DNA from 2 places in the Phyllobacterium sp. SYP-B3895 genome. Region 1 is predicted to be linked to the other one. Evidence: predicted binding sites of a transcription regulator. Region 1 holds the regulator's gene; the other holds the start of a gene.
The links. The regulator HrcA, encoded in region 1, represses chaperone genes, less so after heat shock. The targets are predictions, from matches to a motif close to GTTAGCACTCNCNNNNNGNGAGTGCTAAC.
Positions count from the first base shown of each region.

Region 1 (11,869 bases):
GCCGGGAACGATCTCGAAGGAAATTCCGGCATCGCGAAGCGCGGCCATCTCTTCGCCGGCGCGACCGTAGACGAGCGGATCGCCTGATTTCAACCGCACGACGCGCTTGCCTTCGCGGCCGAGGGCGACGAGCAGATCATTGATCTCGCTCTGGCTCTTCGAGTGGCAGCCCTTGCGCTTGCCGACGGAAATGCGCGCGGCGTCGCGGCGGCCCATGCCGACGACCGCGTCCGGCACCAGCGCGTCATAAACGATGACATCGGCTTCCATGAGGACGCGATGAGCCCGCAAGGTCAGCAGATCCTCTGCGCCCGGACCCGCACCGACCAGCCAGACATAGCCTTGGCCCGTTTCCCGGTTGCCCAGCAGCGCCGTCGCCGCCTCATGCGCGCCGGCAAAATCATTGTTGTAGACATTGCTTGCGACATCGCCGGAAAAAAACGACCGCCAGAACAAACGGCGAGGCAAGCCCTTCCTGACCAGCCGTTCGACCGCGGGGCGATAGGCGTTGGCGAGGCGCGCAAGATCGCCAAGGCGGGGCGAGAACGCCGCATCGATGCGGGCGCGGATCATCTGGGTAAGAACGGGACCGGTGCCTTCCGAACCTATGGCGATTGCGAGCGGTGCTCGGTTGACGATGGCAGGCGTGAAGAAATCGCAAAGGTCGGGACGGTCGACGACGTTGACTGGAATGTGCTGGCGGCGCGCTTCGGCGGCAATCTCTCGATCCTGGTCTTCATCGCCGGTAGCGATGAAGACCAGTTTTGCACCGGTCAGTTGCTTGGGAGCAAATTTTTCCGCGACGTGTTCATATCCACCATCGCGCAGGAAGGCCGCGAGTTCCGGTTCGGGCGCATCGGCGACAACGCGAATTGCCGCATTCGTCTGATCGAGTAGGCGCGCTTTGTTAAGCGCCTCTTCGCCATTGCCCACGACCACAAGCACTTCATTCCGCACGCGGAAAAAGGCTGGAAAGACAGAAAGCTGGGTCTTGCTGATGGACATGAATGCGATAATCCCAATGGTTGCAGGGATTATCCATGAAAGGTCAGCGGTTTATAAGGAACAGAAATGCGCCGAAACCGGGGGCGGAGCATGGAATTTCTGAAAAACCGGGGGCTTGCAGATTCTCGTTCTATCAATCCAACAGCCAACCGCCCCGCTCACCTCAGGGTTTAACAAAGCGGGCGCAATTGCAACCAATAGACGACCACTTTTATAGTGTTAATCAGAAAATGCAAGTACCCTTTTACGAAGAACTTGGCGCCGCCGACTTTGCCATCTCGGCGCCATGAGATTCTCAACGCTCTGAGCGGCGTCGCGATGGAACCTATCTGGAGCCAGCCACCGGGTTCCCACTGGGCGAATTGCAGCTGACCCTCAGCTTGTAAAGATTGCAGGCACATGTACCGGCCAGCGCCAGGGCAGGATCGCCACAAGATCGAACCGCAAGGACAGCAACGCCTGATCCGGTTGGCGCGCCAGCCATTGATCGGCTGCCGCCTCGATGCGGCGCTGCGCAAGAACGTTTACCGAGTCCATGGCCTGGTCGAGCCTTGCCCGTGCCTTCACCTCGATAATGGCGACGATATTGCCGCGGCGGGCAATCAGATCGATCTCGCCGACCTTGGTGCGGTAGCGGCGGGTGACTATGCGATAGCCCTTCAGCATGAGGGCGAGCGCGGCGAGCCGCTCGGCGGAATGGCCGCGGCGGTATGCCTTGCGCCTGCCGCCCCGCTCGCTCATTTCATCGCCAGTAACCGTTGATAGAGCTCGCCCTTGGGCCGCCCCGTCATCCGCGCCGCCTCACCGGCCGCCTTTGCCGGCGACATTTCGAGGACGAGCGCCCGCAGCAACGCGTCGACATCTTCGTCCGAGCGGGGGATATTCGCATCCTCGACGGGAGAGCCGACGACGAGAACCACCTCGCCGCGAATACGATCCTCGTCCGCGAACGTCTCGGCCAGCTTTTTCAGCGGCAGGGTCACAATGGTCTCGTAGGTCTTGGTCAACTCGCGGCAGAGGGAAGCCGGTCGTTCTGCGCCAAATATATCGGCCATGTCCGCAAGCGTCGCGGCAGCACGGTTGGGCGATTCGAAGAAAACCAGCGCCGCATCGAGCGCCTTGAGTTCGGCCAGCCGGGCACGGCGCTGACCCTGTTTCGACGATAAAAAGCCGGCAAAGTAAAACGAATCCTTGAAGAGGCCCGACGCCGTCAGCGCGGCGAGGACAGATGAGGCGCCGGGAATGGGTACCACCCTGATGCCGGCCGCCTTGGCCGCCGGCACCAGCCTGCCGCCGGGATCGGCGACGAGTGGCGTTCCCGCATCGGAGACGAGTGCAACGCTCTTTCCGGCAAGCAGCGCCTCAATGAGTTTAGGGCCGGCGATTTCGGCATTGTGCTCGTGATAGGCGAAAGGGCGGCGTGACATGCCATAGCGCTCCAACAGGACGCGGCTCACCCGGGTATCCTCGCAGGCAATGATGTCCGCGGCGGCCAGGGTTTCAATGCCGCGGATCGTCATATCGCCGAGATTGCCGATGGGCGTCGCCACGATGTAGAGCGCCGGCTCGAGCGGGCGAGCCCGGAAACTGGCGCTGCCGATCTGATAATGCCGGTCGCCGGTTTCAGCTTCGGACAATGTTTTTCCCCTCAAGCCGCGAGATCTGCGATGACCGCATTGAGAACGATCGCGCCCTGCGGGGTCGTGCGTATGCGGCTATTGCCGACATACTCGATAAGCCCCTGCTCGGCGAGGGAAATTACCCGCTTCTCCTTGACGCTGTGCCCGGTAAGACGTTCGTAGCGCGCAAGGTCGATCCCCTCGACAAGCCGCAGGCCCATGAGCAGGAATTCGTCGCCTTCCTGCTCGCGGTCAAGACGCTCTTCCTCGATAATGCCGTGTCCCGCTGCCTCGACCTTTTCGACCCAGGTTTCAGGATGGCGCTCGATGATCGTGACGGCGCGGATATTGTCCTCGACAAAGCGCCCATGGGCGCCGGGTCCCACACCGACATATTCGCCGTAGCGCCAATAGACGAGATTGTGCTGCGACTCTGCGCCGGGAATGGCATGATTGGAAATCTCGTAGGCCGGCAGACCGTGCTTTGCAGTCACATCCTGCGTCTCGGCATAGAGCGCGGCCGCATGATCGCCATCCGGCGTAACGAGCTTTCCTGCCTGCCAGAGATTGTAGAAGGGCGTGCCTTCTTCGATGGTCAACTGATAAAGCGAGAGGTGATCGGCGGCGAAGGAGATGGCACGCACAAGTTCTTCACGCCATGCCTCGACGCTCTGGTCTGGCCGCGCATAGATGAGGTCGAAGGACAGCCGCGGGAAAATTTCCCGTGCAAGGCTGATCGCCGCAAGTGCCTCATCGACACTGTGCATGCGGCCGAGGCGGCGCAGATCGACATCATTCAATGCCTGCACGCCAAGCGAAACCCGGTTCACGCCCGCGGCGCGATAGCCGCGAAACCGATCAGCCTCCACGCTGGTGGGGTTTGCTTCGAGGGTAATCTCGATTCCTTCTGGCACGTGCCAGTTCTGCGCGATCGCATCAAGAACCGAGCCGACCGTATCGGGGTGCATCAGCGAGGGAGTCCCCCCGCCGAGAAATATGCTGGACACTGTGCGCTCGCCGGTGCGCTGGCGCATTGTCGCGAGCTCGCGGGCAAAGGCAGCGGCGAAGCGCTTCTGGTCGACCGGCTGATGCCGCACATGCGAATTGAAATCGCAATAGGGACACTTGGCCATGCAGAACGGCCAGTGCACATAGACGCCAAACCCGCTCTCGCCCTTGTCGGGGTGCGCTTTCGCGCGCCCTCCCTTAACCGCCAACGCGTGGGGGAGGTCGGACCGCAGATCCGGGGCGGCTTGAATCACCGGCAAGGACGCCATCAGACCCGTCCCCCACCCCGTTGCAACCCAACGACCCTCCCCACGAGGGGAAAGGGGAGGCAAACCACAAAACTCCGGCGTGTGATCGGATCGTTGCGGGTCATCCTGCGTCCAGACAATCCCTGGCGAAATGCTGGAAGGCACGGGCGCGGTGCGACAGCGCCTTTTCGTCACCCGGCTTCCAGCCATGCTTCTGTTCAGCAGTCATCTCGCCGAAGGTCGCCTCATAGCCTTCCGGCTTGAATACGGGATCGTAGCCGAAGCCAGCATTACCGCGCGGCGGCCAGACGATCTCGCCCTCGACTTCGCCGCGATAGTAATTGGCTTCACCGTCCGGCCAGGCGAGGCAGATGACGGAGACGAAACGCCCGCTGCGTTCGTCGGGGCTTGTCGCGCCCTTGTCCTGCAAGGCCTTTTCCACCTTTTCCATGCCGTGGCTGAAATCGCGCTTGCCATCGGGAAGCTCCGCCCAGTTCGCCGTGTAAACGCCGGGATCGCCGCCGAGCGCGTCGACGCAAAGGCCGGAATCATCGGAGAGAGCAACGAGGCCGGTCGCCTTCGCCGCCGCATATGCCTTGATATAGGCATTTTGCTCGAACGTGGTTCCGGTCTCATCCGGTTCCGGCAGGCCGAGATCGCCAGCGGAAACCACTTCGAAGCCGAATGGTCCCAGAAGGTCGATCATCTCATTGATCTTGCCCTGATTGTGACTTGCGACGAGCAATTTGCCCTTTTCGAGTTTTCTCATTCCAAATTCCATAATTTCGGTTCTGCGAATTCGATCGAATTTCCGGCGGGATCGCGGAAGTACAGCGAGCGCGCGCCATTCGGCCAGTCGAACTCGCTTTCGATCTCGATGCCATTTGCCTCAAGATGGGATTTCCATCCGGCAATTTCATCCCGTGTTGCCTTGAAACAGACGTGGCCCGGACCTGTTGCCCCATGCGAGGGGATAGGCAGGCTGCCGGGCGGGCGCTCGTTGATCAGCACGGGATCGAACAGGATGAGGACACCGGCGCCGCAGCGAAAGAAGATGGACCGCTTCGGCGTCTCCAATATGATCTCGAGCCCGAGAATGCCGGCATAGAAGTCCTTGGCGGCCGCAAGGTCCGTAACGTAAAGCGCCGTTTCAAGGATACCGGATGGTCGCATCGTCTCGGGCTTTTAGCTCACAGCCATCTGCTGCAGGTTGACCAGCCGCCCGATGCCGTTGCGGGCAAGGCTCATAAGGGCAAGCAGTTCTTCCTCAGAAAAGGGCTCGCCTTCGGCGGTTCCCTGCACCTCGACGATACCACCCTTGCCAGTCATGACAAAGTTCGCGTCCGTCTGTGCCGTCGAATCCTCCTGATAATCGAGGTCGATCACCGGCGCGCCGTTGGAAATTCCGCATGAGATCGCCGCAACATGATCCTTCAGAACTTTTTCGACCTTGATCATCTGGCGCGCTTCCATCCAGCGCAGGCACTCGTGCAGAGCGACCCAACCGCCGGTGATGGCAGCCGTGCGCGTGCCGCCATCGGCCTGGATAACGTCGCAGTCGACCGTGATCTGCACTTCGCCAAGCGCCTGAAGGTCTACGACCGCACGCAGCGAGCGAGCGATCAGCCGCTGGATTTCCAGCGTGCGACCGCCCTGTTTGCCAGAGGATGCCTCGCGGCGCATGCGATCGCCGGTCGAGCGCGGCAACATGCCGTATTCGGCCGTTACCCAACCCTTGCCGGTGTTGCGCATCCAGCCTGGCACCTTTTCCTCAAGGCTCGCTGTGCACAAAACGTGGGTGTCGCCGAATTTGACAAGGCACGAGCCCTCGGCATGCTTGGAAACGCCGCGTTCGAAGGAGATGGCGCGCATCTCGTCGGGGGCTCGCTTGGAAGGACGCATTGGAAAGACCTCTTTGAAAATCTGTGGTCCGGCCTTTTAGCCGTGATGGCAGATCGAAGCAAAGGCTTTGATGATTGCCCGGACAATGCTTATATCAGGGCTGTAATAAGCAGACATACGAGGCAAGATGAAACGGGCCGTGGTACCGGAGGCATATCAGTCGCTTGACCAGCGGTCGCGCGACATTTTCCGGCGCATCGTCGAGAGCTATCTTGGCGACGGCGAACCGGTCGGCTCGCGCAACCTTTCGCGGATTCTGCCCGTGTCGCTGTCGCCGGCGACGATCCGCAACGTCATGAGCGATCTCGAGCATCTCGGACTGGTCTATGCACCGCATATTTCGGCCGGACGCCTGCCGACGCAGCTCGGGCTGCGCTTCTTCGTCGACGCCTTCATGGAAGTTGGCGATCTTTCCGCCGCCGAGCGCAACTCGATCGAGGCGCAGGTTCGTGCCTCAAGCGAAGACCAGTCGACTGAAACCGTGCTGACTCAGGCGAGCCAAATCCTCTCCGGCATGTCGCGCGGTGCCGGTCTTGTGCTTGCGACCAAGGCGGAAGGTGCACTGAAACACATCGAGTTCGTGCGCCTTGAGCCGACCAAGGCACTGGCCGTTCTTGTCAGCCAGAGCGGGGATATCGAAAATCGCGTTATCGATTTGCCCGTCGGCGTGACGCCCTCACAGCTCATCGAAGCTTCGAACTTTCTCAATGCGCATATCCAGGGCCGCACGATCAGCGAGGCGCGCCAGGAAATCGGCCGGCTCAAGGACGAGACCCAGCAGGCGCTCGATGCCTTGTCGCAGCATCTGGTGCAACAGGGGCTCGCGGTCTGGGGTGGCGCAGGCAGCGGACAGCCGCCGCGCCTGATCGTACGCGGGCGCGGCAATCTTCTCGATTCGATCAACGCCGAGGCCGATCTCGACAGGCTGCGCCATCTCTTTGACGATCTCGAAACCAAGGAAGGAACGCTGCAGCTTCTTGACCTCGCCGAGGCGGGACCGGGCGTGCGCATCTTTATCGGGTCGGAAAACAAGCTGTTCTCGCTGTCGGGTTCGTCGCTGGTGATCGCGCCCTATCGGGACTCGGAGCAGCGCATCATCGGCGCCCTCGGCGTCATCGGCCCGACCCGGTTGAACTATGCCCGGATCGTGCCGATGGTCGACTATACCGCCCAGCTCGTATCCCGCCTTTTGCGATAAGACTTGATTTTCAAGAGCCGAACGTCGATATCCAGCGCAACTTCGAAAAATGAACGGACAGGATAGATGGCTGAAGACAAGAAACTTCACGACACCCCGGATCTCGATCAGCGCGACCTGAAGAATCCGCGCGATCGCGATGCGCTGAAGCGCGCTGCCGATGATTTTCTTAAATCGCGCAAGGCCGAGGAATATGCGCTTGCCGAGGAAGACCAGGAGCAGGCAACGACCGCCGAACTCGACGCGCTGCGCGCCGAAAATAACGATCTGAAGGACCAGTTGCTGCGCCTTGCCGCAGATATGGAAAACCTGCGCAAGCGAACCGCACGCGACGTCCATGACGCGCGCAGCTATTCGGTTGCGAACTTCGCCCGCGACATGCTTGCTGTTTCCGACAATCTGAAGCGCGCCATCGAAGCGGTTCCCGCCGATGCACTCGCAGGCGGCGATGCCGGCCTTAAGGGCCTCGTAGAGGGCGTCGAGATGACGGAACGCTCCATGCTCACCGCAATGGAACGCCACGGCGTCAAGAAAATCGAGCCGCAAGGCCAGAAGTTCGATCCGAACTTCCACCAGGCGATGTTCGAAATTCCGAATGCGGATGTTCCGCATAATACGGTGGTTCAGGTTGCGCAGGCCGGCTTTGTCATCGGCGACCGCGTGCTGCGTCCGGCGCTGGTCGGCGTGTCGCGGGGCGGACCCAAGCAGGCGGCCGGCGAAGCCCAACCGGAACCCGGCCCAATCAATCCGCAGGCTGAAAAAGACGCCTGACGGTCTTAACAACGTTCCAAGAGCCGCATTTCCCTGACCGGAATGCGGCTCTTTTCATTTTCCGGTCATGCTCTATCGTGGGACAAAATAACGGCGAGGGGAAACTGCCGGTGACCATGATTCAGCTGTTCAACTATGCCGGAATTTTCGTTTTCGCCGCGACGGGAGCTCTGGCAGCCTCGCGGCGCCAGCTCGACATCATGGCTTTCATCTTTCTCGCCGCGGTCACCGGGATCGGCGGCGGGACGTTGCGCGACCTCATCCTCGGCGTACCCGTCTTCTGGGTGAAGGATCCGATGAGCCTACTTGTCTGCGCCGCAGCGGCAATCCTGGTCTATTTCACCGCCAACCTGCTTGAATCACGCTATCGCGTTCTCCTCTGGCTCGATGCGGTCGGGCTTGCCGCCTACAGCGTGATGGGCGCGGCGAAGAGCCTTGCACTCGGCTTCGACTCGACCATTGCGGTGGTGACCGGCATCATGACGGCGACATTCGGCGGCATCTTGCGTGATATCATTTCGGGGGAGCCATCCGTGGTGATGCGCCGCGAAATTTATGTCACGGCGGCGCTCGCCGGCTCACTTGTCTATATCGTGCTGCACCGGCTTGCCGTCGGGACGGAGATTTCCGCGCTCGTCGCGGCGCTTGCCGCCTTCACGGTTCGAGGCGGCGCGCTCTATTTCGGCTGGTATCTGCCGACCTATCACAAGCCCGGCCGCAGCGCGGACGAGCTTGAGCGGGAAGGCTTGATCAGAGCAGCCCCGCCCGCTCCGCCGCGGCCTTCAGATTGATCTGCGGACGCGGACCGATCTGCTGGATGACAAGACCCGCCGTCAGCGAGCCGAGGCGGGCGCAATCGGTCAGCGAGCGGCCGTTGGTGTAGCCGAAGAGGAAACCCGCTGCATAAAGATCGCCCGCGCCTGTGGTATCGACCAGTTCCTCGATCTCGATGGCTGGAACCGCGACGGTCTCGTCGCCGGAAACGACGACAGAACCTTTTTCCGAACGGGTGACGGCAGCGAGCTTGCAATCCCTGCGGATCAGCTCGAGCCCTTCCTCAAAGTTGTCCGTCTGGTACAGCGATTTCATTTCCGCCTCGTTGGCAAAAACGATATCGACCGTGCCGGAGCGCATCAGATCGAGAAACTCCTCGCGGTAGCGATCGACGCAGAACGGATCCGAGAGGGTCATCGAGACTTCCCGCTTGTGCTCATGAGCGATCTTTGCCGACAGGCGGATAGCTTCCTTGGCGCGCGGCGGATCCCAGAGATATCCCTCGAAATAGGTGACCTTGGCCTGGGAAACCTTGGAACTCTCGACATCCTCCGGCCCGAGCTCGATGCAGGCGCCGAGATAGGTGTTCATCGAGCGCTCGCCATCGGGCGTCACGAAAATCATCGAACGGGCGGTGGGCGGCGGGGAAGCCAGCACACGCGTGTCGAAGGCGACCCCTTGCGAACGGATATCATGGGTAAAAACGTGGCCCAGCTGATCGTCCGCTACCTTGCCGAAATAGGCGGCGCGTCCGCCGAGGCTGGCAAGGCCCGCCGCGGTATTGCCGGCGCTGCCGCCGGACGCCTCGATCGCGGGACCCATGCGCTCGTAGAGGAACTCGGCCCGATCGGCGTCGATCAGGTTCATTGCATTTTTGATAATGCCGTTCTTGATGATGAAATCGTCATCGGTGCGGGCAATGATATCGACAATGGCGTTGCCTATGCAAAGCACGTCATAAGTGGACATGGAAACTCCGGGATAGATCGCAAACCTGTTGGCGTTGTTTTGCCTGCTCTACCCCGTCGCGACAGAATTGACCACCCCCCACTTGGGCGAACACCTTGTCCGAAGGGTCAGTTGCGCTTATGTCGGGTGCCTACGCCATGGAGCAAAATGCCCGATGATCGTCGAAAGCGCCCGCGCCGCCGCCAGTCACCTCTTCCGTCCGGAATTTCGCGCTGTCCTGTGGAAATCGCTGGGGCTGACATTGCTGCTGCTCGTCGGCGCATGGTTCGGGCTGCGCGAAATCTTCGAATGGCTCGCGCTCCCTTTTTTCGAAGGAATGATGCCGGATTTGCCATCCTGGACAGGCTGGATCGGCTTCATCGCCGGCCTGTTTGCCAGCATCGGGCTTGCATTGGGACTGGCGCTGCTGATTGCTCCAGTCACCGCCATCGTAGCCGGACTATTTCTTGACGATGTTGCGGAGGTCGTCGAAAAGGAAGACTACCCTGGCGACCCGGCCGGAAAGCCGCTTCCCGCCATGCGCTCGATGGTTCTTTCGATCAGGTTCTTTGGCGTCGTCATTCTCGGCAATATTGCCGCCCTGCTGATGTTGCTCATTCCCGGCATCAACCTGATCGCATTCTTCATCGTCAATGGCTATCTGCTGGGCCGCGAGTTCTTCGAGTTCGCCGCGATGCGTTTTCGATCCGAAGCCGAAGCAAAGGCCTTGCGGGCGCAGAATGCCGGTACGGTCTTCCTCGCGGGCCTCGTCATCGCCGCATTCATGGCCGTGCCACTGCTCAACCTTCTGACGCCGCTCTTTGCCGCAGCGCTCATGGTGCACCTCCACAAGGCCGTCGCCCGTGCGGCACGGCCTGTACCTGTCAGATAGCCTGCGGCGGCAGCGGCACCAGCGGCGCCGGGATTTCCGAGGTCTTTTCCGCAGCCTTGCAGATATCGGCGATGACACAGGCCGGACATTCCGGCCTGTGCGCCTTGCACACGTATCGGCCGTGCAGGATCAGCCAGTGATGCGCATGATAGAGATATTCCGACGGAATGACCTTCATCAGCTTTGCCTCCACCTCGTCCGGAGTCTTGCCGGGCGCAAGGCCAAGGCGGTTGCCGATGCGGAAGATGTGCGTGTCCACCGCCATCGTAGCCTGGCCGAACGCCATGCTGAGGACGACATTGGCAGTCTTACGGCCAACCCCCGGCAGCTTGACCAGTTCGTCACGATCGTCGGGAACGACGCTGCCATATTTTTCGACCAGTGCTTGCGATAGCGCGATGACATTCTTGGCCTTGTTGCGCCACAGCCCGATCGTTCGGATATATTCGCCGAGCCTCTCTACCCCTAGGGCCATCATCTTTTCCGGCGTGTCGGCGACCTTGAAGAGCGCGCGCGTCGCCTTGTTGACGCCGACATCGGTTGCCTGCGCCGAAAGCGCCACGGCGACAAGCAGGGTGAACGGATTGATGTGTTCGAGTTCCCCCTTTGGCTCCGGCCGCTGGATCGAAAACCGCCGAAATATCTCGTGGATCTCCGCCGCCGTGTAGCGCGTACCCGGAACACGCCGCTCTTCCTTGGCGGGCCTGGCGGTCACAGCGTTCTGATCGATTTTCGGCTTGGGATTTTCCATGACCCCTCTATACTTGAGCCCTATGAGCCAAACAACAAACCCGATTGACCCGGCCGCGATCAACGAAGAAGAAATCTTCCGTGCGCTTCTTGTGCCACATCGATCGCTTGGCCGTTTCGGATTTCTTGTTCTTATGGGAACGCTTGGGGTCAGCAGTTTTATGACCGGCCTTTTCTTTCTGTCGATCGGCGCCTGGCCGGTATTCGGCTTCTTCGGGCTGGACGTCGTCATCGTCTACGTGGCGTTTCGCATGAACTACGCTGCAGCGAAAGCACACGAAGAAGTCAGCATTTCGCGCGTAGCCCTGCACATCCGCCAGGTCGCGCCTTCGGGACGGGCAAAGCAGCACGAATTCAACCCTTACTGGACACGGTTCAGCATTGCCCGCCATGCCGAGATCGGCATTACCTCGATGCGGGTCGAGGGACAGGGCAAGGCTGTCATCATCGGCTCGTTCCTCAATCCAGACGACCGCGAAAGCTTTGCCTCGGCCTTTCAGACAGCGCTTGCGACCGCGAAAGGACGCTGATCTTTTCGACCAGTCCGGCCGTCAAGAATCGGGTGGCGGCGACAGCGGGTGCGTGGTCATATATCCTCAACACAAGAGGTAAAAGCTCATGAAACCGCACGCCATACTTCAAAAAGACATCACTCCGACCGGCGACGATTATGCCATCGTCAGCCACATCATCGAACGCATCAGCAAGGACTATCGCGACCAGCCTTCGCTTGAGACCCTGGCGCGCGACACCG
Region 1 is NZ_WJIG01000001.1:583,784-595,652, forward strand. It holds gene cysG (siroheme synthase CysG) at 1-1,005, opposite strand, end outside; gene GF108_RS02780 (YraN family protein) at 1,381-1,746, opposite strand; gene rsmI (16S rRNA (cytidine(1402)-2'-O)-methyltransferase) at 1,743-2,642, opposite strand; gene hemW (radical SAM family heme chaperone HemW) at 2,654-3,901, opposite strand; gene rdgB (RdgB/HAM1 family non-canonical purine NTP pyrophosphatase) at 4,002-4,649, opposite strand; gene GF108_RS02800 (VOC family protein) at 4,646-5,053, opposite strand; gene rph (ribonuclease PH) at 5,066-5,782, opposite strand; gene hrcA (heat-inducible transcriptional repressor HrcA) at 5,910-6,980, shown strand; gene grpE (nucleotide exchange factor GrpE) at 7,047-7,751, shown strand; gene GF108_RS02820 (trimeric intracellular cation channel family protein) at 7,862-8,542, shown strand; gene GF108_RS02825 (adenosine kinase) at 8,502-9,494, opposite strand; gene GF108_RS02830 (sulfate transporter family protein) at 9,649-10,365, shown strand; gene nth (endonuclease III) at 10,358-11,116, opposite strand; gene GF108_RS02840 (DUF2244 domain-containing protein) at 11,139-11,645, shown strand; gene GF108_RS02845 (bifunctional helix-turn-helix domain-containing protein/methylated-DNA--[protein]-cysteine S-methyltransferase) at 11,734-11,869, shown strand, end outside.

Region 2 (11,869 bases), on a different contig from region 1:
GCACCTTGCGCCGGCAGTTCCTGCACAATTTCGGATATGGGCCAAAGACGCTGGAGCGCATCCTGCGTTTCCAGAAATTCCTGAAGCTCGGCCGGCGCGATCCCGGAAGCGGCATCGGTGCTCTGGCGTTCGACGCGAACTATGCCGACCAGGCGCATTTGAGCCGCGAGGCAAAATCCCTGTCAGGCCTTTCGCCCTCGGCGCTCCTGCAGCATCTCGCGGCATAAGTGGCCGTTTTGTTCAAGACAGAAAGTCGTTAGGCGCATAAGCTTGCCGTACGCGATGTGGGAGGACAACCATGGCTACACATGAAGCAAGGACCCTTCAGATTTCAATCGGACGCAATTGGCAGGATGTTTATGACTACGTCAGCGTTGCGGAAAATCTTCCGCAATGGGCCTCCGGCCTGACATCGGCCTTGCAGAAATCCGGTGATGAATGGCTGGCTGATGGGCCGGCGGGCAAACTTCGATTGCGCTTTGCGCCGAAGAACGAAGTCGGGGTTCTCGATCATTGGGTGGTTATGGAGACCGGGGACGAGGTCTATATCCCCATGCGGGTGGTGCCCAACGGCGACGAGAGCGAACTCATATTTACGCTTTTTCGCGTGCCGGGCATGGATGACGAAAAATTCAACGCAGATGCGGCCTGGGTCAAGCGTGATCTTCAGGCGCTCAAGGACCTGCTCGAAGCGCAACTTATAGGATGAGGACGATGGCCAGTTCAGGCAAAGACAAATGTATCGACTATGTCGAATTCAATGTCAGCGATATTGGCGCGGCACGCAGCTTCTATGGCGACGCGTTCGGATGGACATTCACGGACTATGGTCCGAGCTATTGCGAGTTTTCCGACGGCCATCTCAAGGGCGGCTTCACCACCGAAGGCAAGCCGCGTCCCGGCGGCGTGCTGATCATTCTATTCGCCGATGATCTTCAAGGCACGCTCAAACAGGTCGAACAGGCTGGTGGCAAGATCACCAAGCCGGTATTTACCTTTCCCGGAGGCCGGCGCTTTCACTTCGCCGACCCGGACGGATACGAGCTTGCCGTCTGGTCGGATAAATAGCCGACCGTTCAGCGCGCCAGCATCAGCATGTACGCTTCATATTTTTGCAGAAAGGCGTGCAGCAGCTGCGAATATTCCGGCGTGACCGCCTCGCGAACGCTTGGACGCGCTGCGAGGGCTGCGCGCCATGCCCGCACCTTCGGGTAGTCGGTAAAAATGCCGAGTTCCACGATCTCGTCGAATGTATCGAAGTAGCGGAAAATCGGGGCGAAAACCGCATCGACGAGGCTGAAGCTAGCACCCGCAAAGAAGGGACCGTCGCCAAAAACCTCTTCGACGCGGCCGAACTTTTCAGTGATCGCCTTGCGCTTCTCTTCGAAAACCGCAGCATCCTTCGTTGTCTCCAGCGCCCAGAGGTCGGAAAGGATCGATGAACCAAATTCCATCCAGCCGCGATGGCGTGCCCGCGTCAGCGCGTCGGCGGGATGAAGTTTCGGCCCCGGCTGCGATTCGTCGATATATTCGGCAATGACGGAACTCTCGAAGAGGATCGCCTCGCCGCCATCCGCTTGGGGGACGCGCAGCAGCGGCACCTTGCCGAGCGGCGATATCTTCAGGAACCAATCGGGTTTCGCTGCAAGGTCGATATAGATCTTTTCAAAGGGCACGCCCTTTTCAGCGAGCGCGATTGCAGCACGCTGGACATACGGGCACAGCAGATGGCTGATCAGAACGAGTGACGGCATGACGATGATCCTCCGGATTGGCCGGCTGGGCGATCGCGTTGCGACCGCCCAGCTCAGCGATCAGGCCGCGCGAGCGGTCTTCAAGGCGTTGGCCCACCAGACGAGCTGGTCGAGCTGGCTGGTGGCTGCTTCATTGAGATGCGGGTAGTCGCCGAGCTTCTTCTCGCCCTTGACGGCGCTGAGATACTCGGAATAGGCGATGTGAACGCCGGTCTTTACCGAAGCCGATCCCATTTCCACGAAGATGAGGCGCAGATGCTCGATGGCGCGCGCGCCGCCGACGCCGCCATAACCGACAAAGGCGACCGGCTTCTGGATGAAATCGCCAAGGTCGATGGCGTTCTTAAGGACGGCCGTCGGGCCGTGGTTGTATTCGGCGACCGTGAAAACATAGCCATCGAATTCGCGCAGCTTCTTCTTCCAGCGTTCGGCGGTCTCGTTCTGGGCGTCGCTGGTGCGTTCTTCGCCGAAGAAATTCATGGGATAGTCAAGGAGATCGATAATTTCGACCTCGACATCTCCCCGCTGTGCAGCGACGTCGGCAATCCATTTGGCGGGAAATTCGGCGAAACGGCCGATACGGGTGCTGCCGACAATAACGGCGATCTTGGCTTTTGACATAAAAAATTCCTTCGTCTTGGGGGGATGGTAACTAATAGTGCCCGGCGCTATATAAGTGACTGTTCGAAACCCCCGCAAGGAGGCACTTTTGTGAAACCAGATCACTTTCAGGTAACCTCGGCATGCACTGCGGTTAATCACATTCTGGCGCGCGTCGGCGACAAATGGACGGTTCTCGTCGTCAATTATCTCGGCAATAAATCGATGCGCTTCAATGAGTTAAAGCGGACCATCAATGGTATCTCGCAAAAGATGCTGACGAGCACGCTGCGCGGACTCGAGCGCGATGGTTTCGTGACCCGTACCGTTTACCCGACGATCCCGCCACGCGTCGACTACGAACTTACCGATCTCGGCCGCGACCTTCTGGTGCCCGTCCGCGCGCTTGGCGACTGGGCGATCCGCAACGAACAGCGCGTCGCCGAAGCACGCGCGCGGTTCGACGCCGTTCATGAAGGTTCGGAGCAAAAGCAGATCTTCTCCCATGCGGCTGAGTGAAGAAAGTTCGACGCGAATTGCGCCGGCACTCCCTTGATAGAAGGATTCTATCGGCGTCTTGAAACTTGGGTAGAAAGCGGTCTGCCACGAGGGCGGCGGATGGACGAGCCGCGCGAGCGGAAATTGAAGAACATGCAAATCAAAACAAAAAAGGCGGGTCGAAACCCGCCTTTTCCGTATGTCGCTGGATGAGGACTTCTTAGAAGTCCATGCCGCCCATGCCGCCCATGCCGCCGCCCGGCATTGCCGGAGCAGCCGAGTCTTTCTTCGGCGCTTCAGCAATCATGGCTTCGGTGGTGACGAGAAGGCCGGCAACCGAAGCTGCGTCCTGGAGAGCCGTACGAACGACCTTGACCGGATCGACGATACCGAGCGTGATCAGATCGCCATACTCGCCATTGGCCGCGTTGTAGCCGTAGGTGTCCTTCTTGTTCTCAAGGATCTTGCCGACAACGATCGAAGCTTCATCGCCTGCGTTCGTTGCGATCTGGCGGGCAGGAGCCTGCAGAGCACGGCGAACGATGTTGATGCCAGCGTCCTGATCGGCATTGGCGCCCTTGATCGTAAGAGCAGCCGAAGCGCGAAGCAGGGCGACGCCGCCGCCAGGAACGATGCCTTCTTCAACAGCCGCGCGGGTTGCATTGAGGGCGTCGTCGACGCGGTCCTTCTTTTCCTTCACTTCGACTTCCGTCGCACCGCCGACGCGGATGACGGCAACGCCGCCAGCGAGCTTGGCAAGGCGTTCCTGCAGCTTCTCGCGGTCATAGTCGGAAGTGGTCTCTTCGATCTGCTGCTTGATCTGGCCGACGCGAGCGTTGATTTCGCCCTTCTTGCCATTGCCGTCGACGATCGTGGTGTTTTCCTTGGTGATCGACACCTTCTTGGCGCGGCCGAGCATGTCGAGCGTAACGCTTTCGAGCTTGATGCCGAGGTCTTCGGAAATGACCTGACCACCGGTGAGGATCGCGATGTCTTCGAGCATGGCCTTGCGGCGATCGCCGAAGCCAGGAGCCTTGACAGCAGCAATCTTCAGGCCGCCGCGCAGCTTGTTGACGACCAGCGTTGCAAGCGCTTCGCCTTCGACGTCTTCGGAGATGATGACGAGGGGCTTCGAGGTCTGGACGACAGCTTCGAGAACCGGCAGGAGAGCCTGGAGGTTCGAGAGCTTCTTCTCGTGGAGAAGGATGTATGCGTCTTCGAGGTCAGCAACCATCTTTTCCGGGTTGGTGACGAAGTACGGCGAAAGGTAGCCGCGGTCGAACTGCATGCCTTCGACGACTTCGAGTTCGGTCTCGGCGGTCTTGGCTTCCTCGACGGTGATGACACCTTCGTTGCCGACCTTCTGCATCGCCTTGGCGATCATTTCACCGATCTCGGATTCGCCATTGGCAGAGATCGTGCCGACCTGGGCAACTTCTTCCGAGGTCTTGATCTTCTTGGCCTTCTTGACGAGGTCCCTGACGACTTCGGCAACAGCAAGGTCGATGCCGCGCTTCAGGTCCATCGGGTTCATACCGGCTGCAACGGCCTTGCCGCCTTCCTGAACGATGGCCTGGGCGAGAACGGTAGCGGTCGTGGTGCCGTCGCCGGCAATGTCGTTCGTCTTCGAAGCGACTTCACGAACCATCTGCGCGCCCATGTTTTCGAACTTGTCTTCGAGTTCGATTTCCTTGGCAACGGTGACGCCGTCCTTGGTGATGCGCGGAGCGCCGAAGGACTTGTCGATGACAACGTTACGACCCTTCGGGCCGAGCGTTACCTTTACTGCATCGGCAAGGATGTTGACGCCGCGCAGCATGCGCTCGCGCGCATCACGGCTGAATTTTACTTCTTTGGCTGCCATTTTATCTCTCCTGGGATTAAACCCGGTTTGATCTAAATTCGTTGATTGCGGGATGCGCGGCGATTAGCCGAGAATGCCCAGAATGTCGGATTCCTTCATGATCAGCAGGTCTTCGCCGCCGATCTTGACTTCCGTACCCGACCACTTGCCGAACAGGATCAGATCGCCTGCCTTGACATCGAGCGGTACGAGCTTGCCGGCTTCGTCACGAGCGCCGGTGCCTACGGCGATGACTTCGCCTTCCTGCGGCTTTTCCTTGGCAGTATCCGGAATGATGATGCCGCCAGCGGTCTTTGCTTCGGATTCGACGCGGCGTACGACGACGCGGTCATGAAGCGGGCGGAACTTGGTCTTGGCCATGGTTAGAACCCTTGATGTTGGTGTCAAAACGATGACGCGAATGGCAGCGCCATTCGCGGTATTAGCACTCGCTTGGGGTGAGTGCTAACTGCGGCCGGAGATAGTGGGATCGGTTTGAAGAGTCAAGGGAAAGCATCATTTAAAATGGCCTGGAGAGGCGATGCTTGGATGCCGGGCCCATCTACAAACCGCTTTATGGCATATTCATGTGAAATGCGAATGACGTGACGGCAGATTCACACAATGCTTCAAATCAGCGTGCGCGGGATCGGGCGGAAACACGCGCCCAAACCGCGTCAATCCTCGGCGCTTTCTTCGCCCACGTGATGCGTCATGTCGACAAGCATGTCGCTGACGTGCTTGTCGGCCAGTTCGTAGAAGATCTGTTTTGCCTGCCGGTTGCCGCGCACAAGCCGGGCGCCGCGCAAGAGCCGCAGATGATGGCTGACAAGCGATTGCGACAGGTCGAGGCTCGCGGCGATATCGCCGACGGAGCGCGGCGCTTCGAGGCAGAACAGAAGAATGCGCAGCCGCGTCGGATCGCCGAGGAGGCGAAAGGTTTCGGCGAGAACCGTGAGTTCAGGGGGGAGAGGAGGGGCTGAGCTCAATGTTTGTGCCCCTCATGTCCGTGCTCGTGAGCGGCATGATCATGACCGCCGTGATCATGATCCGCATCGTCGTGTTCATGGCCGGAATGGTCGTGCTCGTGCCCTTGCTGGAGATTGTCGCCAAGGCAGCAATCGTCCGTCGCTGTATCCTCCGGCCAGTCGATGGCAATCGTTGCGTGCGATATCTCGAACTTCTTCATGAGTTCGGCTTCAACCTGTTTGACCAGAAGCCGCGGATTGGTATCCGGAGCGGGGCGCACATGCAGCGTTGCCAGCGGCTTGCCCGAGGTGATCATCCAGACGTGGACATGGCGGACGGAGGCAAGTCCCGGAACCGTCTGCTTCAGATACTGCTCAATGGCTTCAGGTGCGGCATTGTCGGGCGCGCCTTCGAGCAGGATATGCAGCGAGTTGCGCAGGAGCGCCCAGGCGCTGCGCAGGATCAGCAGGCAGACGAAGACGGAGAGGATCGGGTCGATTGGCGTCCAGTCTGTATAATAGATGACGATGGCGGCGACGATCGTGCCGACGGAACCGAGGAGATCGCCCAGTACGTGCAGCACCGCGCCCTTGATGTTGACATGCTCGGTATCGCCGCCGCGTGTCAGGATCCAGAAAACGAGCATGTTCACGATGAGGCCGATGGTGGCGACAATCAGCATGGGGCCGGCCAGGACTTCGCCGGGATTGCGGAAGCGATCGATGGCCTCATACGCGATCCAGAAGAGAATGGCGAACAAGGCAACGGCGTTGATCAACCCGGCAATGACCTCGAAGCGCAAATAGCCGAAAGTGCGCTTCTCATCGGCAGCACGCCGGCCGAAACGGAAGGCAAAATAGGCAAGCGCCAGAGCGCCGGCATCGGTCAGCATATGGCCGGCATCGGCAATCAAGGCGAGCGAGCCCGACATGAAGCCGCCTATCACCTCGACGATCATGAACGCGAACGTGATCGCGAATGCAATCAGCGTCTTCATTTCATTGTCCGCAGTGACTTTGGGCGTGTGATCGTGGCCGGCGTGATCGTGTGACATCATTGTACCCTAAGCAAACATATCAATACGTATTCATGTGTTTGATAGGCGAAGGCAATGGTCGTGTCAATCGCAGATAGTGCCCAGCCGAAACCCCGAACGACACAACGTGAGTTTTTTCAAACATAACCGGCGTGACAGGTCAGGCACGATCCGCTAATCGAGACAGTCTCAAGACTCTCGTCGCATAGTATTTTGCCTGAAGGGACCGGCATGACCGACATGATACATTTGCAGCGTCTCGACGCATTGATGGATCGCTACGACGTGCTGCTGTGTGATGTCTGGGGCGTCCTGCACAATGGCGTCGATTCCTTTGCGCCCGCCTCGGCCGCCTTGCAAAGGGCCCGGCAGGCCGGCCTGACGGTGGTTCTCATCACCAATGCACCGCGACCCTTTGCCGGTGTTGCCGAGCAGATCCATACGCTTGGCGTGCCGGAATCGGCCTATGACCGGATCGTCACATCGGGCGATGTCACCCGCGAGTTGATCCGCAACGCGCCGCGCCGCGTATTTCATCTCGGGCCGGAGCGCGACGAAACCCTTTATGACGGCCTCGATGTGGAACTGGTCGAGGAGCGCGAAGCCGACGTCGTCGTCTGCACTGGTTTCTTCGATGACGATACGGAAACGCCGGAAGACTATGCCGACATGCTGGTGCGCTTCCGCTCGCGCAACCTGCCGTTTATCTGCGCCAATCCGGATATCGTCGTCGAGCGCGGCGATCGCCTCATCTGGTGCGCCGGGGCGCTTGCCCGCGATTACGGGCAGCTTGGCGGCCGCACGCTCATCGCAGGAAAGCCGCATCGCCCGATCTACGCAGCAGCGGTTGCCGCGGCGGAAGATGTGCGCGGCACGCCTGTTGAACTTTCGCGGGTTCTTGCCATCGGCGACGGCATGCTGACGGATATCAAGGGCGCCGATCTTTTCGGCATAGATGCCCTCTATATCTCCGGCGGTATTCATGCCGGCGATTATGTGATGGGCGGTGTCCACGACCTTGAGAAGCTTCTGGCGTTCCTCGCAAAGCACGGAAGCAATCCCGTTGCGACGATGCCCGCCCTGGCGTGAGACAAAGATATGCCGATCCTGCGTCTGAACGATCCGTCCCATCTGCCCGATGAACTAAAGGGCGCCATTGTCGCCATCGGCAATTTCGACGGCGTGCACCGTGGGCACCAGGCCGTTCTGGGCCGGGCGCTGGAGACCGCACGCGCCGAGGGCAAGCCATCGCTGGTATTGACCTTCGAGCCGCACCCGCGCAGCGTTTTCGTGCCGGACCAGCCGGTCGACCGGCTGACACCCGCCGCCGAGAAGGCATCGATCCTCGAAGCGCTGGGATTCGATGCGGTGGTCGAATGCAATTTTACCCGCGAATTCTCGCAATTGACGGCGGACGTCTTTGTGGACCGAATTCTCGTTGATGGCCTTGGCGCAACCCGTATCGTCGCCGGCTTCGATTTTCATTTCGGCAAGGGCCGTCAGGGTGGCCCCGCATTCCTGATGGCAGCGGGCGAAGAACGTGGCTTCCACGTCACGCTCGTAGATGCCTTCCGTGACGAGGGGGGGCATGCGATCTCCTCAAGTCGTATTCGCGATCTGTTTGGCGCAGGTGAAGTGGTCGAGGCGGCCGGGCTCCTTGGCTACCGGCACCGCATTCGCGCCACGGTCGTCGGCGGCAAGCAGCTTGGGCGCACAATCGGTTTTCCAACCGCCAACATGGTGCTTCCGCCCGAGACCCATTTGAAGCACGGAATTTATGCGGTGCGCTTCCGCCGCGCCGACGGCACACTTCTTGACGGCGTCGCCAGCTTGGGCCGCAGGCCGACCGTCGATACGGATGGCGAGCCGCTGCTTGAGACCTATGTGTTCGATTTCAGCGACGATCTTTACGGCGAAACCTGCGCCGTCTCTTTCTTCGGCTATCTGCGCGGCGAGGAAAAATTTGACGGTCTCGAGCCGATGATGCAGCAGATCCGGCGCGACGAAGAGGAGGCGCGGGCGCTGCTTCAAGGTGTCAAGCCGCTGTCGCCGCTGGACCAGAGGATCAATTTCGACTGAGGAAGATGGGCGCTTTACCCATGATTTCACAAGAACGGGAGTGGTGAAATGAGACTGATCGGCATGCTGGATTCGCCCTATATGCGGCGGGTCGCAATATCACTGAGAATGCTGAACCTGCCATTTTCCCATGAGTCCCTGTCGGTTTTCCGAACCTTCGAGGCCTTTTCGAAGATCAATCCGGTCGTGAAAGCACCGTCGCTCGTAACGGAAGAAGGCGTCGTCCTGATGGATTCGTGCCTGATCCTCGAATATGCCGAGCGCATTGCAGAACCCGCGCTGGGGCTGACACCTGCGGAAATCACGCATTTTACCCGCTCGCAGCGGATCATCGGCCTCGCGCTCGCCGCCTGCGAAAAGAGCGTCCAGATCGTCTACGAGCACGATCTGCGGCCTTCGGAAAAGCGGCATCAGCCCTGGCTTGATCGCGTGCATGGCCAGCTTGCCGATGCGTATCGTTTGCTCGAAGCCGAAGTGCAGCAGGCGGACCCATGGATCTTCGCAGATCGGCCGCTCCAGGCGGATATTACGAGCGCCGTTGCCTATCGGTTTACCCGTGAGATGCTGCCGGACGTGATCGCGGCCGGCGACTATCCGGCACTTGCTGCCCTCTCGGAGAAATCCGAGGCGTCGGAGGCATTTCTTGCTTATCCATTCAGTTGACGCCAGTGTGGTAAATTGTTTACCACGTTGCTCAATGCAATTTTATCTATCACTCGATTAGTTTTGACGCGTACGCTTGCCACCCCCCAGACAGGCCCCGGAGTTATTTCATGTCTATTCGCCTTGTTAGCGCCCTCGCGAGCGCGATAGTCCTTTCCGTTGCAGCACCAGCTTTTGCCGATGAATATTATTCCGACAACCAGACCCAGAGCTCGCGCGGCGACCATTGGTGGTCCGGCGATTGGTACATCACGCTCGGTGCCAAGGGTTTCGTCGCTCCGGATTATGAAGGCGCGAAAAATTACAAGCTCCGTGCCGCGCCGGTCATTTCGATAGGCCGTCCCGGCAGTTCGCTCAAGTTTTCTTCGCTCAACGACAACCCGTCCCTTGGCTTTATCGACACGGGTGTGTTCCGCGCCGGCATTACCGGCAAGCTCATTACCGGTCGCGATTCCAGCGACTATGATGAACTCAAGGGTCTCAACGATGTCGACTGGGGCGTCGAACTCGGCGGTTTCGCGGAATTCTATCCGACCGAGAATGTTCGTGGCCGCGTCGAGGTCCGTCGCGGTATCGGCGCGCATGACGGTGTCGTGGCCGATTTCGCCATCGACGCCTTCAAGAACCTGACCGACACGGTCCGCGTTTCAGCCGGTCCCCGTGCAACGGTGGCGACCAAGGACTATTTCAGGGAATATTACGGCGTAAACGCCAGCGAATCCGCTGCATCCGGCCTTCGCCAGTATTCACCGGGCGGCGGTTTGAATTCGCTCGGCTTCGGCGGCCAGATCACCTGGCAGACGACCGACAAGATCACCACCAGTGCCTATGCCGAATATAACCGCTTGATGGGCCCGGCGGCCGATTCCAGCATCGTCAAGCAACGCGGCTCGGAGAATCAGGCGACCTTCGGCCTGCAGGCGACCTATCGCTTCGACTTCAAGCTTTAGCATTGCGCGAGGCATCCGCGAAGATAATCGCGCATGCCTCTTTATTCTGCGGGCGGTGATTGCTAAAAGCGCGGTCATGAAAAGCGATCGCCGGTCCTGCGCAAGGTCCATACCTGTTCAGACGATACGAATTACTGGCCCGGCCTTCCCGCGGACCTGAAGCGTGAGCTTCGTGGTGCGGAAGGTCCGGGATAGCGCCGTTGCGCTTCAATGTTTTTCATGAAATCCCTGCCTGCGGCGATCACGCGCGGGCCCTTGTACAAGCTGGAAAAATGACCGACACCGCCACGACACTCGATTATTCGAAGACACTTTATCTGCCGCAAACGGATTTCCCGATGCGCGCGGGCCTGCCCGCCAAGGAACCGGAATTCGTCAAGCGCTGGCAGGATCTCGATCTTTACCGGAAGCTGCGCGAAGACGCGAAGGATCGCCCGCGCTATGTCCTGCACGATGGCCCGCCCTACGCCAACGGCAATATCCATATCGGCCACGCGCTCAACAAGATCCTGAAGGATGTCATCACCCGCTCGTTCCAGATGCGCGGTTTCGATTCCAACTACGTTCCAGGATGGGACTGCCACGGCCTGCCGATCGAATGGAAGATCGAGGAACAGTATCGCGCCAAGGGCAAGAACAAGGACGATGTGCCGATCAACGAATTCCGCCAGGAGTGCCGCGAGTTCGCAACGCACTGGATCAAGGTTCAGTCCGGCGAATTCAAGCGGCTCGGCATCGAAGGCGATTTCGACCATCCCTATACGACGATGGCCTTCCATGCGGAAAGTCGCATCGCCGGCGAGTTGTTGAAGTTCGCCATGTCGGGCCAGCTCTACCGTGGTTCCAAGCCGGTCATGTGGTCGGTGGTCGAGCGCACCGCGCTGGCGGAGGCCGAGGTCGAATACCAGGATATCGAGAGCGATATGATCTGGGCGAAATTCCCGGTCGCAGGCGGTCGCGATGACCTTGCTTCGGCGCATGTCGTCATCTGGACGACGACGCCTTGGACGATCCCCGGCAACCGCGCCGTCGCCTATTCGCCGCGTGTCGCCTACGGTCTTTTCGAGGTCGAAACGGCGGAAAATGATTTTGGCCCGCGTCCCGGCGAAAAGCTGATCTTTGCCGATGCTCTCGCCGAAGAATCGGCCGCGAAAGCAAAACTGACCTTCAAGCGGCTGCGCACGGTTACGGCGGATGAACTTGCCGAGATGACCCTTGCCCATCCGCTCCATGGTTTTGGCGGTGGTTATGATTTCACCGTGCCCTTGTTGCCGGGCGACCACGTCACCGATGATGCTGGTACAGGCTTCGTGCACACGGCGCCGAGCCATGGCCGCGAGGACTTTGATGCCTGGATGGACGCCGGTCGCAATCTCGAAGCGCGTGGCATCTCGGCGGCGATCCCGTTCACCGTCGACGACGCGGGCTACTATACCAAGGACGCGCCGGGTTTCGGTCCGGACCGCGAAGGCGGCGC
Region 2 is NZ_WJIG01000002.1:1,086,086-1,097,954, reverse strand. It holds gene GF108_RS22710 (helix-turn-helix domain-containing protein) at 1-227, shown strand, start outside; gene GF108_RS11790 (SRPBCC family protein) at 299-709, shown strand; gene GF108_RS11785 (VOC family protein) at 715-1,068, shown strand; gene GF108_RS11780 (glutathione S-transferase family protein) at 1,077-1,754, opposite strand; gene GF108_RS11775 (NADPH-dependent FMN reductase) at 1,815-2,375, opposite strand; gene GF108_RS11770 (winged helix-turn-helix transcriptional regulator) at 2,466-2,873, shown strand; gene groL (chaperonin GroEL) at 3,073-4,716, opposite strand; gene groES (co-chaperone GroES) at 4,780-5,076, opposite strand; gene GF108_RS11755 (metalloregulator ArsR/SmtB family transcription factor) at 5,373-5,684, opposite strand; gene GF108_RS11750 (cation diffusion facilitator family transporter) at 5,681-6,718, opposite strand; gene GF108_RS11745 (TIGR01459 family HAD-type hydrolase) at 6,941-7,789, shown strand; gene GF108_RS11740 (bifunctional riboflavin kinase/FAD synthetase) at 7,799-8,779, shown strand; gene GF108_RS11735 (glutathione S-transferase) at 8,828-9,442, shown strand; gene GF108_RS11730 (MipA/OmpV family protein) at 9,553-10,392, shown strand; gene ileS (isoleucine--tRNA ligase) at 10,665-11,869, shown strand, end outside.
Region 2: the regulator HrcA is predicted to act here: its motif matches at 5,137-5,165, upstream of groES (co-chaperone GroES).